DNA from 2 places in the Neorhizobium sp. AL 9.2.2 genome. Region 1 is predicted to be linked to the other one. Evidence: predicted binding sites of a transcription regulator. Region 1 holds the regulator's gene; the other holds the start of a gene.
The links. The regulator LexA, encoded in region 1, represses DNA repair genes until DNA is damaged. The targets are predictions, from matches to a motif close to TGTTCNNNNTGTGTTCNG.
Positions count from the first base shown of each region.

Region 1 (7,982 bases):
ACATCGGAGAGCGCGTTTCCGGCCGTGCCCGTCTGTCGCCACCCTCTGGCCCGGCGCTTCCCGGATTGAACGATTTCGCCTTCTCCTCCTACTTCGATCAAATCGGGGCCGTTGGCTTCTTTTACGGCGCGCCTAGCGTACAACCGGCGATCGATGACCAACCCGGGTTATGGTCGGACATGCAGCGGGGGCTTTTTGCGCTTCGCAGCGCAATCGGCAATCGCATCCGCGATACGGTCAAGGGGGATGCGGGCGCTTTTGCTGCCGCAATCGTGACCGACGAGCGCCGTGCAATTTCCCGTGAGACGACCGAGGCGCTTCGTCTGTCCGGACTGGCCCATATCGTCGCGATCTCAGGCCTCAACATGGCGCTGGCAGCCGGTATCTTCTTCGTCGGCGTTCGCTCCGTCCTGTCGCTGTTTCCAGGCTTTGCGCAGGCCTATCCGATCAAGAAGTTTGCCGCGTTCGGTGCGCTTGTCATGGCGACCGCCTATTACCTAATTTCCGGGTTCGGGGTTTCCGCCGAGCGGGCCTATATCATGATGGCGGTGATGCTGGTCGCCGTGCTCGTCGATCGACCCTCCATCAGCCTTCGCAACGTCGCCCTTTCGGCAATCATCATCCTCGCCATCTCGCCGTCGGAGATTCTGGGTCCGAGTTTCCAGATGTCGTTTGCGGCAACCGCGGCACTGGTGGCAGGGTTCGCCCTCTGGACGCGATATTTCGCGAAAGGAAAGGAGGAGACAAAAGGTAGCAACCGTTGGATAACGGGTATTGCGGCGACGTTGCATTTCATTGCCGGGATCGTGGTGACGTCGCTGATCGGCAGTACGTCGACGTCGATCTATTCGATCGAGCATTTCCACCATCTGACCACCTACGGCCTCGCGGCCAATCTCGCGGCCATGCCGATCATTTCCTTCGTGGTGATGCCGGCAGGTCTCGTGGCCATGCTGCTGATGCCGTTCGGGCTGGATGCTCCCGTTCTGTTCATCATGGGCGAGGGGCTGCGGATCGTCATTCGCATTGCCGAGATCGTCGCCGCATGGGGCGGCGATATTGCCATCGGCCGGCAGAACCCGCTTTTCCTGCCTCTGGCGACGGCAGGCTTTCTGCTTCTGACGCTGCTGCGCACGCCGCTGAGGTTGACAGGCGCGCTGTTCATGGCGGTGGCTTTGCTCTTTGCGGTCCGCTCAGGCTCGGCGCCGAGGCCTGATATCGTCATATCCGAAGACGGCGCATCGGTCGGCGTGATCCAGGATGACAAGATCACCCTCAATCGAACCCGACCGCCGGGATTTATCTACGATCAATGGCGGCGAGCGCTGGTGCTTGAGACCGGAGAACAACCGCTCGCCTTGCCGGTTCTTGCCTCTTCGGAACCAGCGCGAGGTGCCAGCCTTGCGAAAAGCGATGACAGACCACCTGGACCACATTCGCGACCGGATTTGACGCGCCGGGAAATCGAATATGTCAGGGGTTTTCTTCAAGCATTGAAGCCCGGACGATTCGCCTGTCTGCCGAAAATCCTGTGCGCGGCGCAGACTGCTCAGGACATCCGGATCGTCACCGTCGAAGACAACCGATACACCGGTCTTGCCTGCGATGTCGGTCGGATCATCGTCTCGCCCGGCGCACGCTTCGATACTTGCCGCTCCGGCGCCTTGCTTCTCAGCGGGCGGACGTTGCGCCGGACTGGCGCACTGGAAATCACCATTATTCCGAACGCGACAGCGCCAGACATCAAGATTACGGCGGCGATGCGAGACAGCGCACAGACCTCAAGCCGTCCGTGGACCGTCCACCGGTTCTATGACTGGCGAACGCGACAATTCGACTTTGGCATCCCGGAGGCTGTTGCTGCGCATCTCCGGGATGACAGCGTTCTCAATGGTAGCGGCGAATAAGGCCGACAAGCTTGCCCTGGACCTTCACCCGGTCGGGCGGGAAGATGCGGGTCTCGTAAGCCGGGTTTGCCGCTTCCAGTGCGATCGAGGCACCCTTGCGGCGGAACCGCTTCAGGGTCGCTTCTTCCTCATCGACCAGGGCAACGATGATATCGCCTGGACTTGCGGTGCTGGTATTCTTGATGATGACGGTATCGCCATCGAGGATGCCGGCATCGATCATCGAATCGCCCTTCACTTCGAGCGCGTAATGATCGCCGGAACCCAGCATCTCGATCGGAACGGCGATGTCATGGGTGTTGTTCTGGATCGCGGAGATCGGCACGCCGGCAGCGATTCGACCCATGACCGGAATGTTTGTCGAGAACGGATTGTCCGCCATGACCGGCGCCGGCTTCTGAGCGACGACCGGTTGCGTTTTGCCGAGGCTTCCCTCGATGACACTGGGAGAAAAACCCCGTCGCGGATGAAGGTTCGCCACATAGGCGTCAGGCAGCTTGATCACTTCGAGCGCGCGTGCTCTGTTCGGCAGACGGCGAATAAAGCCACGCTCCTCGAGCGCGGTGATCAGCCTATGGATGCCGGACTTCGATGCAAGGTCGAGAGCGTCCTTCATTTCGTCAAACGACGGCGGCACGCCTGATTCTTTCATCCGCTCGTGGATGAACAGAAGTAACTCCTGTTGCTTGCGTGTCAGCATGGACGGGACCCTCAGAATTGGAAACAAATGCAGAACGGACGCTATATGTTCTATCTGTGTTCCGCAAGCCCCAAATTTTTGCTCAAGAATAGTCTCATTTCAGCGTTCGATCACGTATTCAGTTCGTGCGCAGCACTTGCCGAGTTTCCCGCGATAGCCAATGTTCTGCGGAATAAGACTTTGGGGGTGTAAGTGGGTAACAAGTCAGTCGATCATTTGGTTCTGCCCGTTGCAGATCTGGCGTCAGCGCGGGGGAGGTTGACCGCTCTCGGCTTTACTGTGGCACCTGAAGGTGTTCACCCTTTCGGCACAGCCAATGCCTGCATATTCTTCGCGGATGGCTCGTATCTCGAGCCGCTGGCCATTGTGAACCGTCGGCAAGCCTCGCTTGCGGCAAAACGAGGCAACGTGTTCACCGATCGCGACATCCGCTTCCGCGGCCAGCGGAAAAGGGAAGGTCTATCGGCGGTGGTCGTCGGGACGCAGGATGCAGCGGCCGATCATATCCGTTTTGTGGACGGGCACATGTCTGCGGGCGAGATGCTTCAATTCTCCCGCCCGATGCAGTTGCCCGATGGTGGGGAGAGCGAAGTCTCATTCCGTCTGGCGTTCGCGGCAGTTCCCGAGGTCGATGACATCTTGCTGTTTTCCTGCCAGCGCATGGCCGCATTACCGGCAGATCGCGGTGGTCTTGATGAGCACGCAAACGCCGTTACAGGCCTTCGAGAGATCGTCTTTTCTGCAGATGACCCGCTGGAGTTTCTGCCGCTTTTCGAAACCGTGTTCGAGACGCAACCCGAGCAAGGGAAAGACGGTCTGCGGATCGAAGCTGCCAATGCCAGCATCCGCATTCAATCCAACGACACGTTCAGCGACGAGTTCCGGTCTTCGATGAAGCCCTTGTTATCGTCGCGCCTCGCTGCGCGCGGGATCATCTTCAAGACCACCGATCTCGCCGTGACAGAGATCACCCTTGCTGCTAATGACGTCGCATTCATCCGCAGGGATGGCCGCGTGATCGTGTCGGCAGCCCCGGGGCAAGGTGTGGTTTTCGGTTTCGAGGAATAGTGAAATGACAGTCTCCGCCAATTCTGAAGTGTCCGTGGGCGAGGGGAGTTCGAAAGTCGTTTTCTCAAACACGGCAAAGCTCTCGCTGATTGCCGGTCCCTGCCAGATGGAAAGCCGTGATCATGCGTTCATGATCGCCGGCACGCTTGTCGAACTCTGCAAGAAACTCGGCATCGGCCTCGTCTACAAATCCTCCTTCGACAAGGCCAACCGCACGTCGATCTCCGGCAAGCGCGGCATCGGCTTGGACAACGCGATGGCGATCTTTGCCGATCTGAAGACGGAATTCGGCTTTCCCGTTCTGACCGACATTCACACTGAAGAGCAATGCGCTCTCGTGGCGGATACGATCGATATCCTGCAGATCCCCGCCTTCCTGTCGCGCCAGACCGACTTGCTCGTCGCGGCCGCAAAGACGGGTTGCGCCATCAACGTGAAGAAGGGCCAGTTCCTGGCGCCCTGGGACATGAAGAACGTTCAGGCGAAGTTCCTCGAAAGCGGCAATCCCAATGTGATGCTGTGCGAGCGCGGTGCCTCGTTCGGCTACAACACGCTTGTCTCCGACATGCGCTCGCTGCCGATCATGGCGTCGCTCGGAAGCCCTGTTATTTTTGACGCAACCCATTCCGTCCAGCAGCCAGGCGGCCAGGGCGGCTCTTCCGGCGGCCAGCGCGAGTTTGTCGAAACGCTTGCCCGTGCAGCCGTCGCAGTCGGTGTTGCCGGCGTCTTCATCGAAACCCACGAAGATCCTGACAACGCACCGTCCGACGGTCCGAACATGGTCCACCTGAAGGACATGCCGCGCCTTCTGGAAAAGCTGCTGGCCTTCGACGCCATCGCAAAAGGCTGACGGCGTCGAAAAACCGCCGAATTGACTGGATTGTAATCCGCGTGTCATCGACGATCGCACAATGTCGATGACACGCCTGTTCGCTGAGCCTGCGAATTCAGGCTCGCACATCAACCGAGGAGAGACCCTTGACCGCCATTACCGACATCATCGCTCGCGAAATTCTGGACAGCCGTGGCAATCCGACCGTCGAGGTGGATGTTTATCTGGAAGACGGCTCGATGGGCCGCGCCGCCGTTCCGTCGGGCGCCTCCACGGGCGCGCATGAAGCCGTCGAACTTCGCGATGGTGGCAAGCGCTATGGTGGCAAGGGCGTCGAAAAGGCTGTCGAAGCCGTCAACACCGAGATCTTCGACGCGATCGGCGGCTTCGATGCCGAAAGCCAGATCCACATCGACAAGACCCTGATCGCGCTCGACGGCACCCCGAACAAATCGCGCCTGGGTGCAAACGCCATTCTCGGCGTTTCGCTTGCCGTTGCCAAGGCCGCCGCCGAATCGTCCGGCCTGCCGCTCTATCGCTATATCGGCGGCGCCTCCGCGCATCTCCTGCCGGTCCCGATGATGAACATCATCAATGGCGGCGCTCACGCCGACAACCCGATCGATTTCCAGGAATTCATGATCATGCCCGTCGGCGCCGAGACGCTGAAGGATGCCGTGCGCATGGGCGCGGAAATCTTCCACGTCCTCAAGAAGGAACTGGCAGCGCAGGGTCACAACACCAATGTCGGCGACGAAGGCGGTTTCGCACCGGGCCTGAAGAGCGCTCCGGAAGCGCTCGATTTCATCATGAAGTCGGTCGAAAAGGCTGGCTACCGGCCGGGCGACGACGTTCACCTGGCGCTTGATTGCGCAGCCACCGAGTTCTTCAAGAACGGCAAGTATGAGCTGGAAGGCGAAGGCCGTTCGCTCGAGCCTGAAGCAATGGCCGATTACCTGGCAGAACTTGCCGGCAAGTACCCGATCATCTCGATCGAAGACGGCATGTCGGAAGACGACTGGACCGGCTGGAAGTATCTGACTGACAAGATTGGCTCCAAGGTGCAACTGGTCGGCGACGACCTGTTCGTGACCAACTCGGCCCGTCTGCGCGATGGTATCCGCCAGGGCACAGCCAACTCGATCCTCGTCAAGGTCAACCAGATCGGATCGCTCACCGAGACGCTCGATGCTGTCGAAACAGCGCACAAGGCGAGCTACACGGCCGTCATGTCCCACCGTTCGGGTGAGACGGAAGACTCGACGATTGCGGATCTCGCCGTCGCCACCAACTGCGGACAGATCAAGACCGGTTCGCTGTCGCGCTCTGATCGTCTGGCCAAGTACAACCAGCTGATCCGTATCGAGGAAATGCTTGGGCCGCAGGCCGCCTACGCGGGCCGCTCGATCCTCAAGGCCTGATCATTCCGGTCGACTGAGGCAGACTATCCGAGAGCCCGCGCCATCTGCGCGGGCTTTTGCGTTTTACAATTCGTGATCGCACCGTACCAAAAACCGATAGGTCAGCATTGTTGACCTGTCGAAACTTATGTAAACCAAAGCCAAGAATATTGAAATAAAAGGAAACGCCCGTGCTTGATTGGGACCATATTTTCGCGACACGCTCCAGCCGCATGAAAGCCTCCGAAATTCGCGAACTGCTGAAGCTTCTGGAGCAGCCGGATATCATTTCGTTCGCCGGCGGCATTCCGGATCCGGCATTGTTTCCGGCCGAGGAATTCCAGAAGGCCTATGCGGATATCTTCTCAGGCGCTCAGGTGAACTCCGCGCTGCAGTATTCCGTCAGCGAAGGCTACAAGCCGTTGCGCGACTGGATCGTGGCCGATGTCGCCAAGATCGGTATCGACTGTACCGCCGACAACGTCTTCATCACGTCAGGCTCCCAGCAGGCGCTCGATTACCTCGGCAAACTGTTTCTGTCGCCGAACGATACGGCGCTCGTCACGTGGCCGACCTATCTCGGTGCGCTCTCCGCGTTCAATGCCTATGAGCCGACCTACGATCAGCTCTCGGTCAACGGCAACCGCACGCCGGAAGCCTATCGCGAGACGGCGTCGAAAGCCGGTGGCTCGGTGAAGTTTGCCTATCTGTCCGCCGACTTCTCCAATCCGACCGGCGAGACGATCGATCTCGCAGGCCGCGAAAAGCTTCTGGCACTGGCAGACGAACTCGATATCGCGATTCTCGAAGATGCCGCATACCAGAACCTGCGCTTCGATGGCGAACCGGTTTCGCCGATCCTCGCGCTCGATATTGCCCGCAGCGGCGGTATCGAAAAGACCCGCACGATCTACAGCGGCAGCTTTTCCAAGACGCTGGCACCAGGCCTGCGCGTCGGCTTCGTCATCGGAGCGATGCCGGTCATCCGCAAACTGGTGTTGTTGAAACAGGCGGCCGACCTGCATTCGTCGACGATCAACCAGATCGCCGTCGAGCATGTCGCTTCGCGCGGTTTCGATGAACAGGTTGCCAAGATCAAGCGGGTCTATAGCGGCCGCCGCGATTCCATGCTGGCGGCACTTGCGAAATACATGCCGAAGGGAACGACATGGACAAAGCCCGAAGGCGGCATGTTCGTATGGCTGACGCTGCCTGAGGGCACGGATGGTGCGGAGCTTCTGGCGAAATCGCTGGCAACCGAAAAGGTCGCCTTCGTGCCCGGCAAGGCGTTCTACGCCGACGGCAGCAATGCCAACACGCTGCGCATCAGCTTCTCCTGCGCCAACGACGAGATGATCGACGAAGGCATCAAGCGGCTCGGAAGACTGATCGGCAATGCCGAAACCCGCGAGCACGAAGCGCTCCCGATCATCTGAATATCGCGTACTGAGAAAGGCGACCCAGCGATGGCTTGCCTTTCTCACGGGCTGCTGGCGACCAGTTCACCTGTCGGTGACGCTCGGCCTCGGGCGCCGCCTCTCGTGGAAACGCGGCCTTCCCCGAGGCGCCCAGCGCGCCCGACCGTAACCGCCGCTAATTAAATCACTAGCCGGTGACGTTGATCAGGGGTTGCGCCACGGGACGCCGTCGGGCAGTTTTGCGCCCGGTATATGAGGAGGAGTTTGCATTGGCGCGTCCCTACAGCATCTATGACGTTTTCACCGACGCTAAGCTTTCCGGCAACCCGCTTGCGGTCATCTTCGATGCAGATGGTCTCGACGATGGCGCGATGCAGGCCGTTGCCAAGGAAATGAACCTCTCGGAGACGGTGTTCGTCCAGACGTCGACAAACACCACCCATTCGGCGAAGCTGCGAATCTTCACACCGGGCCGGGAGCTTCCGTTCGCGGGACATCCGACGGTCGGGACGGCCATCGCCCTTGCCGAGCGCACGCACGGGCGCGACAGCGATCTCGATCTGGTCTGTGTCCTCGAAGAGGCGGTCGGTCCGGTTCGGTGCGCCGTGCGTCTGCGCCAGGGGGAGGTGGGGTTCGCCGAGTTCGATCTGCCGAAGA
Region 1 covers NZ_JAALXU010000003.1:1,272,105-1,280,086, reverse strand. The annotation lists gene G6K99_RS12795 (ComEC/Rec2 family competence protein) at 1-1,907, shown strand, start outside; gene lexA (transcriptional repressor LexA) at 1,888-2,607, opposite strand; gene G6K99_RS12785 (VOC family protein) at 2,800-3,675, shown strand; gene kdsA (3-deoxy-8-phosphooctulonate synthase) at 3,680-4,525, shown strand; gene eno (phosphopyruvate hydratase) at 4,654-5,928, shown strand; gene G6K99_RS12770 (PLP-dependent aminotransferase family protein) at 6,099-7,343, shown strand; gene G6K99_RS12765 (PhzF family phenazine biosynthesis protein) at 7,595-7,982, shown strand, end outside.

Region 2 (7,982 bases), on a different contig from region 1:
ACCTGGTCCCGATCATGCGCCGGCTTTCGGAAAAGGTGTCTAAACGACTGAAGAGCGAGGACCTTGCAGGCCAGACGGTGGTGTTGAAATTGAAGACCGCGGAGTTCAAGAGCCGCACCCGCAACAAGCGGCTGGAAGACCCGACCCAGCTTGCCGACCGCATCTTTCGCACCGGTATCTCCATGCTGGAGCGGGAGACGGATGGTACAAAATTTCGCCTGCTCGGGATCGGCGTCACCGATCTGACCGACCCTGCCCGTGCAGATCCGCCGGATCTCGTGGATGTTCAGGCCGGACGCCGGGCGGCTGCGGAAGCGGCCATGGACAAGCTGCGTGAGAAGTTCGGAGCTGCGGCCGTCGAGACCGGCTATACGTTTGGCGACAAGCGCCACGACCGATAGTTTCAATCAAACGTGATTAAATTTTTCCTGCTAAACTTGACGAGATCAGCGCGGATGCAAACCTTCGTTAAACCTCGCTCGGTAAAATGCGGCTCAAGTTTTGCGTATGAGGTTTAGCATGATGCGTCGCCTGGTTTTGGGGTTCTGTCTGATGTCTGCGACGATGCTGTCGCCTCCAGCGTTTGCAGCGGACAGTGTTCCCCTGCAGATCATCGTTTCCAAGGACAAGCAGTCGCTGACCGTCTACGAGGGCGAGACCGTGGTCGCCAGGTCGCGGATATCGAGCGGCAAGGCCGGGCACGATACGCCGACCGGCATCTTCTCCATCCTTGAGAAGCGGAAATACCACGAGTCGAACATCTATTCGAATGCACCGATGCCGTTCATGCAGCGAATCACCTGGTCAGGTATCGCGCTGCACGAGGGCAATGTTCCGAACTATCCAGCGTCGCACGGCTGCGTGCGCCTGCCGAGCGGTTTTGCGACCAAGCTTTACGGCCTGACCGAGCGTGGTGCGCATGTGATCGTGACCGATGCGGAAGTGGTGCCGCAGCGCATCGAGGACGTCGTGCTGTTTTCGCCGCGCAAGCCTTTGCCTGCCGGCGCGCTGATGACCGATGTCGATCTTCGCACCGCATCGATCAAGGCCTCGCCGAAGAAGCCGGTGGAAGTGGCGATGAATGTCGCGCCGGCCAATCCGAACCGCGCCACGGATGCTCTTCCGACGCAGCCTGATGATCTCGAGGAAGCGCAGACGCACGCGCTGCGCATCCTGATCACGCGGCGTACCGACCGCGAGACGCTGATGGACGTCCAGAAGTTGCTGGAAGAGATGGGCTTTGAGACCGGCGGCTCCGACGGCTATGTCGGACCGCTGACTCGCAGCGCCGTTGCCGGCTTCAAGCGCTGGAAAGGCCTGAAGCAGACGGGCCCGATGATAAGCGGCGAGTTCATCGACGCGCTCTACGCCTCTGCCGGCCAGCCGAAGCCACCCGCCGGCCAGATCATGGTGCGGCAGAATTTCGAACCGCTGTTTGAGGCCCCTGTCGGCATCAAGGCGCCGGAAGTGGCCCTCGGCACGCATCTCTTCACTGTCGACAAGATCGATCGCTCGATCGAATCAGCCGATTGGCACGCGGTGACGTTGCCGAACGTGCTGTCCGATGCGACGATGAAGCGGCTGGGGATCACCGTGGCGGCCGATGCGAAACTGCCGGGTGCCGCAAAAGCCGCACTCGACCGGATCGAGATTTCGCAGGACGTTCGCGACCGGATCGAGACGCTAATGGCGGATGGGACGTCGGTCACGATCAACGACGAATCGCTTGGACCGGAGACCGGCAAGGGCACCGATTTCGTCACGCTGACCAAGTCGTCGAAAAGCGAGATGGTGGCAGTTCAGGATATTGGCTCAACGCCTGCCGCCGAGCCGCGCGCCAAGCGCAGTGTCATCCGTTACCAAGGCGGCGTCGGCCTCTACTGAGGCCGAGCCGACAGCGGCAGTTATACGAGTTCCACATCCAGCACGCCGGGTGCCGCCTTCAACGCGGCGGCGATTTCCGGCGAGATACGATACCGTTCCGTCAGTTCCACCTCGATCTCGCGCTTGCCATCATCCTTGATGACGATAAACGAGACGAGGCCATCGCCGCGGGCATTGAGATGCCGGGCGACCGTCTTCAGCGGCCCTGAGTCGCGCACGAAGACCCGCAGCGCCTTCTGCATGCGGACCGACTGTTCCTCCAACGACTGCACCGTCTGGATCCGCAGGCCAATGCCTTCCGGACGCTCGTCGGCCTGAACGGTGATGACAAGCGATTTTCCGGGCTCAAGCAGATCGCGGTACTGAGCAAGCGCTTCGGAAAACAGCACCGCCTCGAACTGACCGGTGGAATCGGAAAACATGACGATGCCCATCTTATTGCCTGTGCGGGTCTTGCGTTCCTGGCGACCGGTCACGGTCCCGGCAAGACGGCCTGCCGTGGCGCCTGCCCTCACAGCCGTCGAGAAGTCAGCGAAAGTCTGGACGCGCATCTTGTCGAGCACCGCGCCGTAGGTATCGAGCGGATGGGCAGACAGGTAGAAGCCGAGCACCTGATACTCGCGCATCAGCATTTCCGACGGCATCCACGGATTGAATGTTGGCAGAACGAGTTTTTCCGGACCGCTGGCCGCGCCCGAGCCGAAGAAATCGGACTGGCCGGAGACCTTCTCCTCCTGGGCGCGCTGGGCATAGCCGATGACGCGGTCCATGCCGGCGCTGAGTTGGGCGCGGTCGAAGCCGAAGCAATCGAAGGCACCCGCAGCATTCAGGCTTTCAAAGACGCGGCGGTTGATCTGCTTCGGGTCGATGCGCAGGCAGAAATCCTCGATCGACGCGAAGGGCGTGTCGCGGCGGACCTCGACGATGTGATCGACGGCGTTTTCGCCGACGCCCTTGATGGCGGCCAGCGCGTAATAGATGCGGTTGTCGCCTGTCTCGAAGCGGCGGAACGAGGTCTGTACCGACGGCGGACTGACCTTGATGCCGAGCCGGCCGGCATCCTCGCGGAAATCGTTCAGCTTTTCGGTGTTCGCCATATCGTAGGTCATCGACGCGGCGAGGAACTCGACCGGGTAATGCGCCTTCATATAGGCCGTCTGGTAGGAGACGATGGCGTAGGCGGCGGCGTGAGATTTGTTGAAGCCGTAGTTGGCGAACTTCGCCAGCAGTTCGAAGATGTTCTTCGCCTGCGGCTTCGACACGCCGTTCTTGATGGCGCCACTGACAAAGCGTTCGCTCTGCTGGTCCATCTCGGCCTTGATCTTCTTGCCCATGGCGCGGCGCAGAAGGTCGGCTTCGCCGAGCGAATAGCCCGACAGGACCTGGGCGATCTGCATCACCTGTTCCTGGTAGACGATAACGCCCTGGGTTTCCTTGAGCAGATAATCGATCGACGGATGGACCGATTCGATTTCTTCCTCGCCGTGCTTGCGGGCATTGTAGGTCGGGATGTTTTCCATCGGACCCGGGCGATAAAGCGCCACCAGCGCAATAATGTCCTCGATACAGTCCGGTTTCATGCCGATCAGCGCCTTCCGCATGCCGGCACTTTCCACCTGGAACACGCCGACGGTCTCGCCGCGCGACAGCATCTGGTAGGTCAGTTCGTCATCGAGAGGGATCTTGGCGAGATCCACAACGATATCGCGCTTCTTGCAGAATTCGACCGCGGTTTTAAGAACCGTCAGCGTCTTCAGTCCGAGAAAGTCGAACTTGACCAGACCGGCCTGCTCGACCCATTTCATGTTGAACTGGGTGACCGGCATGTCGGAGCGCGGGTCGCGGTACATCGGCACCAGCTTCGACAGCGGGCGGTCACCGATGACGATACCGGCGGCGTGGGTCGAGGCGTGGCGGTAGAGACCTTCGATCTTCTGGGCGATATCGAGAAGACGGCCAACGACCGGCTCCTTGTCGACCTCTTCCTGAAACTTCGGCTCTTCCTCGATCGCCTTTGCCAAGGTGGTCGGATTGGCCGGGTTGTTGGGCACCAGTTTGCAGATGCGATCGACCTGGCCATAGGGCATTTCGAGAACGCGGCCGACGTCGCGCAGTGCTGCGCGGGCCTGCAGCGAACCGAAGGTGATGATCTGCGCCACCTGCTCGCGGCCATATTTGCGCTGCACGTAGCGGATCACTTCTTCGCGGCGATCCTGGCAGAAGTCGATGTCGAAGTCGGGCATCGAGACGCGGTCGGGATTGAGGAAGCGTTCGAACAGCAGCGAGAAGCGCAACGGATCGACGTCGGTGATCGTGAGCGCATAGGCAACCAGCGAGCCTGCACCGGAACCGCGACCCGGACCGACCGGGATGTTCTGCAGCTTTGCCCATTTGATGAAGTCGGCAACGATCAGGAAGTAGCCCGGAAACTTCATCTTCTCGATGACGCCGAGCTCGAAATCGAGCCGTTCGCGATAATCCTGCTCGGTGAAGCCCGCGGTGATACCGAGTTCGGCCATCCGGTTCTCGAGGCCTTCGACCGACTGACGGCGCAGCTCCGCCGTTTCGGCGCGCTCCGCTTCTGCCGGATCGTCGGTGGCGCCGGTGAAGCGCGGCAGGATCGGGCTGCGGGTCTTCAGGATGAACGAGCAGCGCTTGGCGATCTCGACCGTGTTATCGAGCGCTTCCGGCAGATCGGCGAACAGCTTTGCCATTTCGGCACGGCTCTTCAGGTAATGGTCGGGCGTCAAACGGAAACGGGTATCGTCGGATACGATCGCATTGTGCGCGACGGCCATCAGGGCATCATGGGCGTCGTAATCGGACTGACCTGGGAAGAAGGCCTCATTGGTCGCGACCAGCGGCACATCCTGGTCGTAGGCAAGATCGATCATCCGCTGCTCATGACGGCGGTCGTAAGTGCCGTGACGCTGCAGTTCAATATAGAGCCGATCGCCAAAGGCCTGCTTCAATGACAGGAGGCGCGCCTTTGCGAGTACGGTGTTGCCATCCTTCATTGCCACGTCGACAGGGCCACCGGCAGCACCTGTCAGCGCGATCAGTCCTTCGGTGCCGCCATCTTCCAGCCAGGCGCGGCAGATATGCGTTGCCGCCTGCCCTTCTCCATCGAGATAGGCGCGGCTGACGAGATCCACCAGCCGCTCGTATCCCTTGGCATTGGCGGCGAGCACAACGATTGCCGGCAGCTTCGCCAAATGGCCGTTGCGGCGCTCGTCCGGCTGATCCTCCATGTCAATCGACAGCTGGCAACCGATGATCGGCTGAATGCCATCACCGATGGATTTCTGGGCGAATTCCAGCGCGACGAAGAGATTGTTGGTATCGGTGACGGCGATCGCGGGCTGATTGTCCGCGATGGCCTTGGAGAGGATTTTCTTAAGCGGCAGCGCACCTTCCAGAAGCGAATAGGCGGAATGGACGCGCAGATGCACGAACTGTGGCGTCGCTCCCAAATCCTCCGATTCCGATTGTAAAGTCGCTGCGTCCGCCATCTGATACCCATTCCTTGAATCGGGTCATTGTCCGGCGCGGGGGCTTCAGAGTCGAGTCAAGAATGGTCTTCTCAACCTCTTTCCGCTTGCGCCCGCCGGCTGGGCGAGCACGGACCGGCTCACATTACCAGCATGATCATCGACAAGCTGGCAACGAAAGTTGCAATGGAGGCGAATGCGGCAATATCACGAAGAAGGTCAGTCATCGTCGTCTCCCGTGTTCGTTTATGTTGGCACTTTGTTCTCTTTTCGTGCCACCGTCAATAGTAGAACAAAACGGGAATAGAAGATTCTGACCGATGGTTAATGCTGCTTGCTGGCTGGAGGTAACCAGCGCTCCATAGGACCAAGCCGTTGCCGGCCGACGCACGCGGTCGGCAGCCAAACGCCAGCCATCGCTGCGGATCGCTGACGTGACGTCATTCCATGGCAGCAGTGTCCATCGCACGCCCCTTCGAGGATGTGACGATGGACACTATCGGATTAGGGGCACGCTTTGGGGATCAGTGCGTTCGCTAGAACTCGACGACTTTGCCGCCCTCGATCGTGACGCGACGATCCATGCGGGCAGCGAGATCATGATTGTGAGTGGCAATCAGTGCAGCAAGCCCTGACTGGCGCACCAGCGCCTCCAGCGCTTCGAACACGTAGGATGCCGTCTTCGGGTCGAGATTGCCGGTGGGTTCGTCGGCCAGCAAAAGGCGGGGCGCGTTGGCCACCGCACGGGCAATCGCCACGCGCTGCTGTTCACCACCAGACAGTTCCGACGGGCGGTGTTCGCCGCGATGACCGATTCGCATGTAATCGAGAAGCTGGCCCGCGCGTTCGCGCGCTTCCCCCTTCGAAAGGCCGCCAATCAGCTGCGGCATCATGATGTTCTCGATCGCCGTGAATTCCGGCAGGAGATGGTGAAACTGGTAGACGAAGCCGATGTCGGAGCGACGGATCGAGGTGCGCTCTTCATCCGACAAACCGTTGCAGGCCCGACCGCCGATCGTCACATCGCCAGCGTCCGGATGTTCAAGCAGGCCTGCCAGATGCAAGAGCGTCGATTTGCCGGTACCGGACGGGGCGACGAGCGCCACGATCTCGCCGCTCACGAGCGAGAAGTCTGCCCCGTTGAGGATCGACAGGCTCGTCTCCCCCTGGCCGTAGTGACGTTCGACGCCTGAGAGATTGAGGACGGTTTTACGCGGGACAGCCATGGAGACCTATTCGTATCGGAGGGCCTGGACAGGATCGAGCTTCGAGGCTCTCCATGCCGGGAAAATGGTGGCGAAGAAGGACAGGACCAGCGCCATGATGACGACCGAGAAGGTCTCGCCAAAACTCATTTCGGCCGGAAGCTGACTGAGGAAATAGAGCTCCGGATCAAACAGGATGGTGCCCGAGACCCAGGAGAAGAACTGTCGGATCGATTCGATGTTGAGGCAGACGATAACGCCGAGCGCGACGCCGGCAAACGTGCCAACGATGCCGATAGCAGCACCCGTCATGAAGAAGATCCGCATGATGGCGCCGGAACTCGCGCCCATCGTGCGCAGGATTGCGATATCGGAGCCCTTGTCCTTCACCAGCATGATCAGGCCCGAGATGATGTTGAGTGCCGCGACCAGCACGATCAGGGTCAGGATCATGAACATCACGTTGCGTTCAACCTGAAGCGCCGAGAAGAACGTCTGGTTGCGTTGGCGCCAGTCGGTAATGAAAATCTGGCGACCGGCAGCCTGCTCCACCAGCGGACGCATGTCCTCGACATTGTCGGGGTGATCGATGAACAGTTCGATCGACTGCACCAGCCCTTCGGCATTGAAATAGAGCTGCGATTCCTCAAGCGGCATGTAGATGATCGTCGCGTCGTATTCCGACATGCCGATCTCGAAAACGCCGGACACTGGATAGGATTTAACGCGCGGATTGACACCCATCGGTGTCACGTCGCCTTCGGGCGAAATCAGCGTGATCTGGTCGCCGGCCGAAATGCCGAGCTGCGAGGCAAGCCTGGAGCCGACGAGAACGCCCTGCCCCGACGCAAAGCCGACGATATCGCCCTGCTTGATGTTGCCGGCGACTTCCGTGACCTTCTCAAGGTCTTCCGGCCGTACGCCGCGAACAAGAGCGCCGGAACCGGCGCCACCCTTGCCGGATGCCAGCGTCTGCCCCTCGACAAGCGGCAGGGCCATCTTGACGCCGGGAACGGCAGCGAATTTCTTGGTCAGTTCGGCGTAATCGGTGAACGGCTGGTCGATCGGCTGGATCACCATGTGGCCGTTGATGCCGAGAATGCGGGAAATGAGCTCGGTGCGAAAGCCGTTCATGACCGCCATCACGATGATCAGTGTCGCGACGCCAAGCATGATGCCGACGAAAGAAAAGCCCGCGATGACCGAGATGAAGGCTTCCTTGCGGCGCGAGCGCAGGTAGCGCCAGGCGACCATTCGCTCGAACGACGAGAAAGCGCCAGCCCGCGGAGACTTGTCGACCTTCTCTGGTTCACCACTCGTCGCGATGCTCGCCATTCACGCTTCCTTACACATGGAGCGCGCGGGAGGCTTCCCGCGCTGCTGTATCAGATATGCCTGCCTA
Region 2 covers NZ_JAALXU010000001.1:1,289,057-1,297,038, reverse strand. The annotation lists gene G6K99_RS06205 (DNA polymerase IV) at 1-401, shown strand, start outside; gene G6K99_RS06200 (L,D-transpeptidase family protein) at 520-1,884, shown strand; gene dnaE (DNA polymerase III subunit alpha) at 1,905-5,396, opposite strand; gene G6K99_RS06190 (ABC transporter ATP-binding protein) at 5,912-6,601, opposite strand; gene G6K99_RS06185 (lipoprotein-releasing ABC transporter permease subunit) at 6,608-7,915, opposite strand.
Region 2: dnaE (DNA polymerase III subunit alpha) is a predicted target of LexA. The motif match lies at 5,664-5,681, and genes of this name have one in related genera.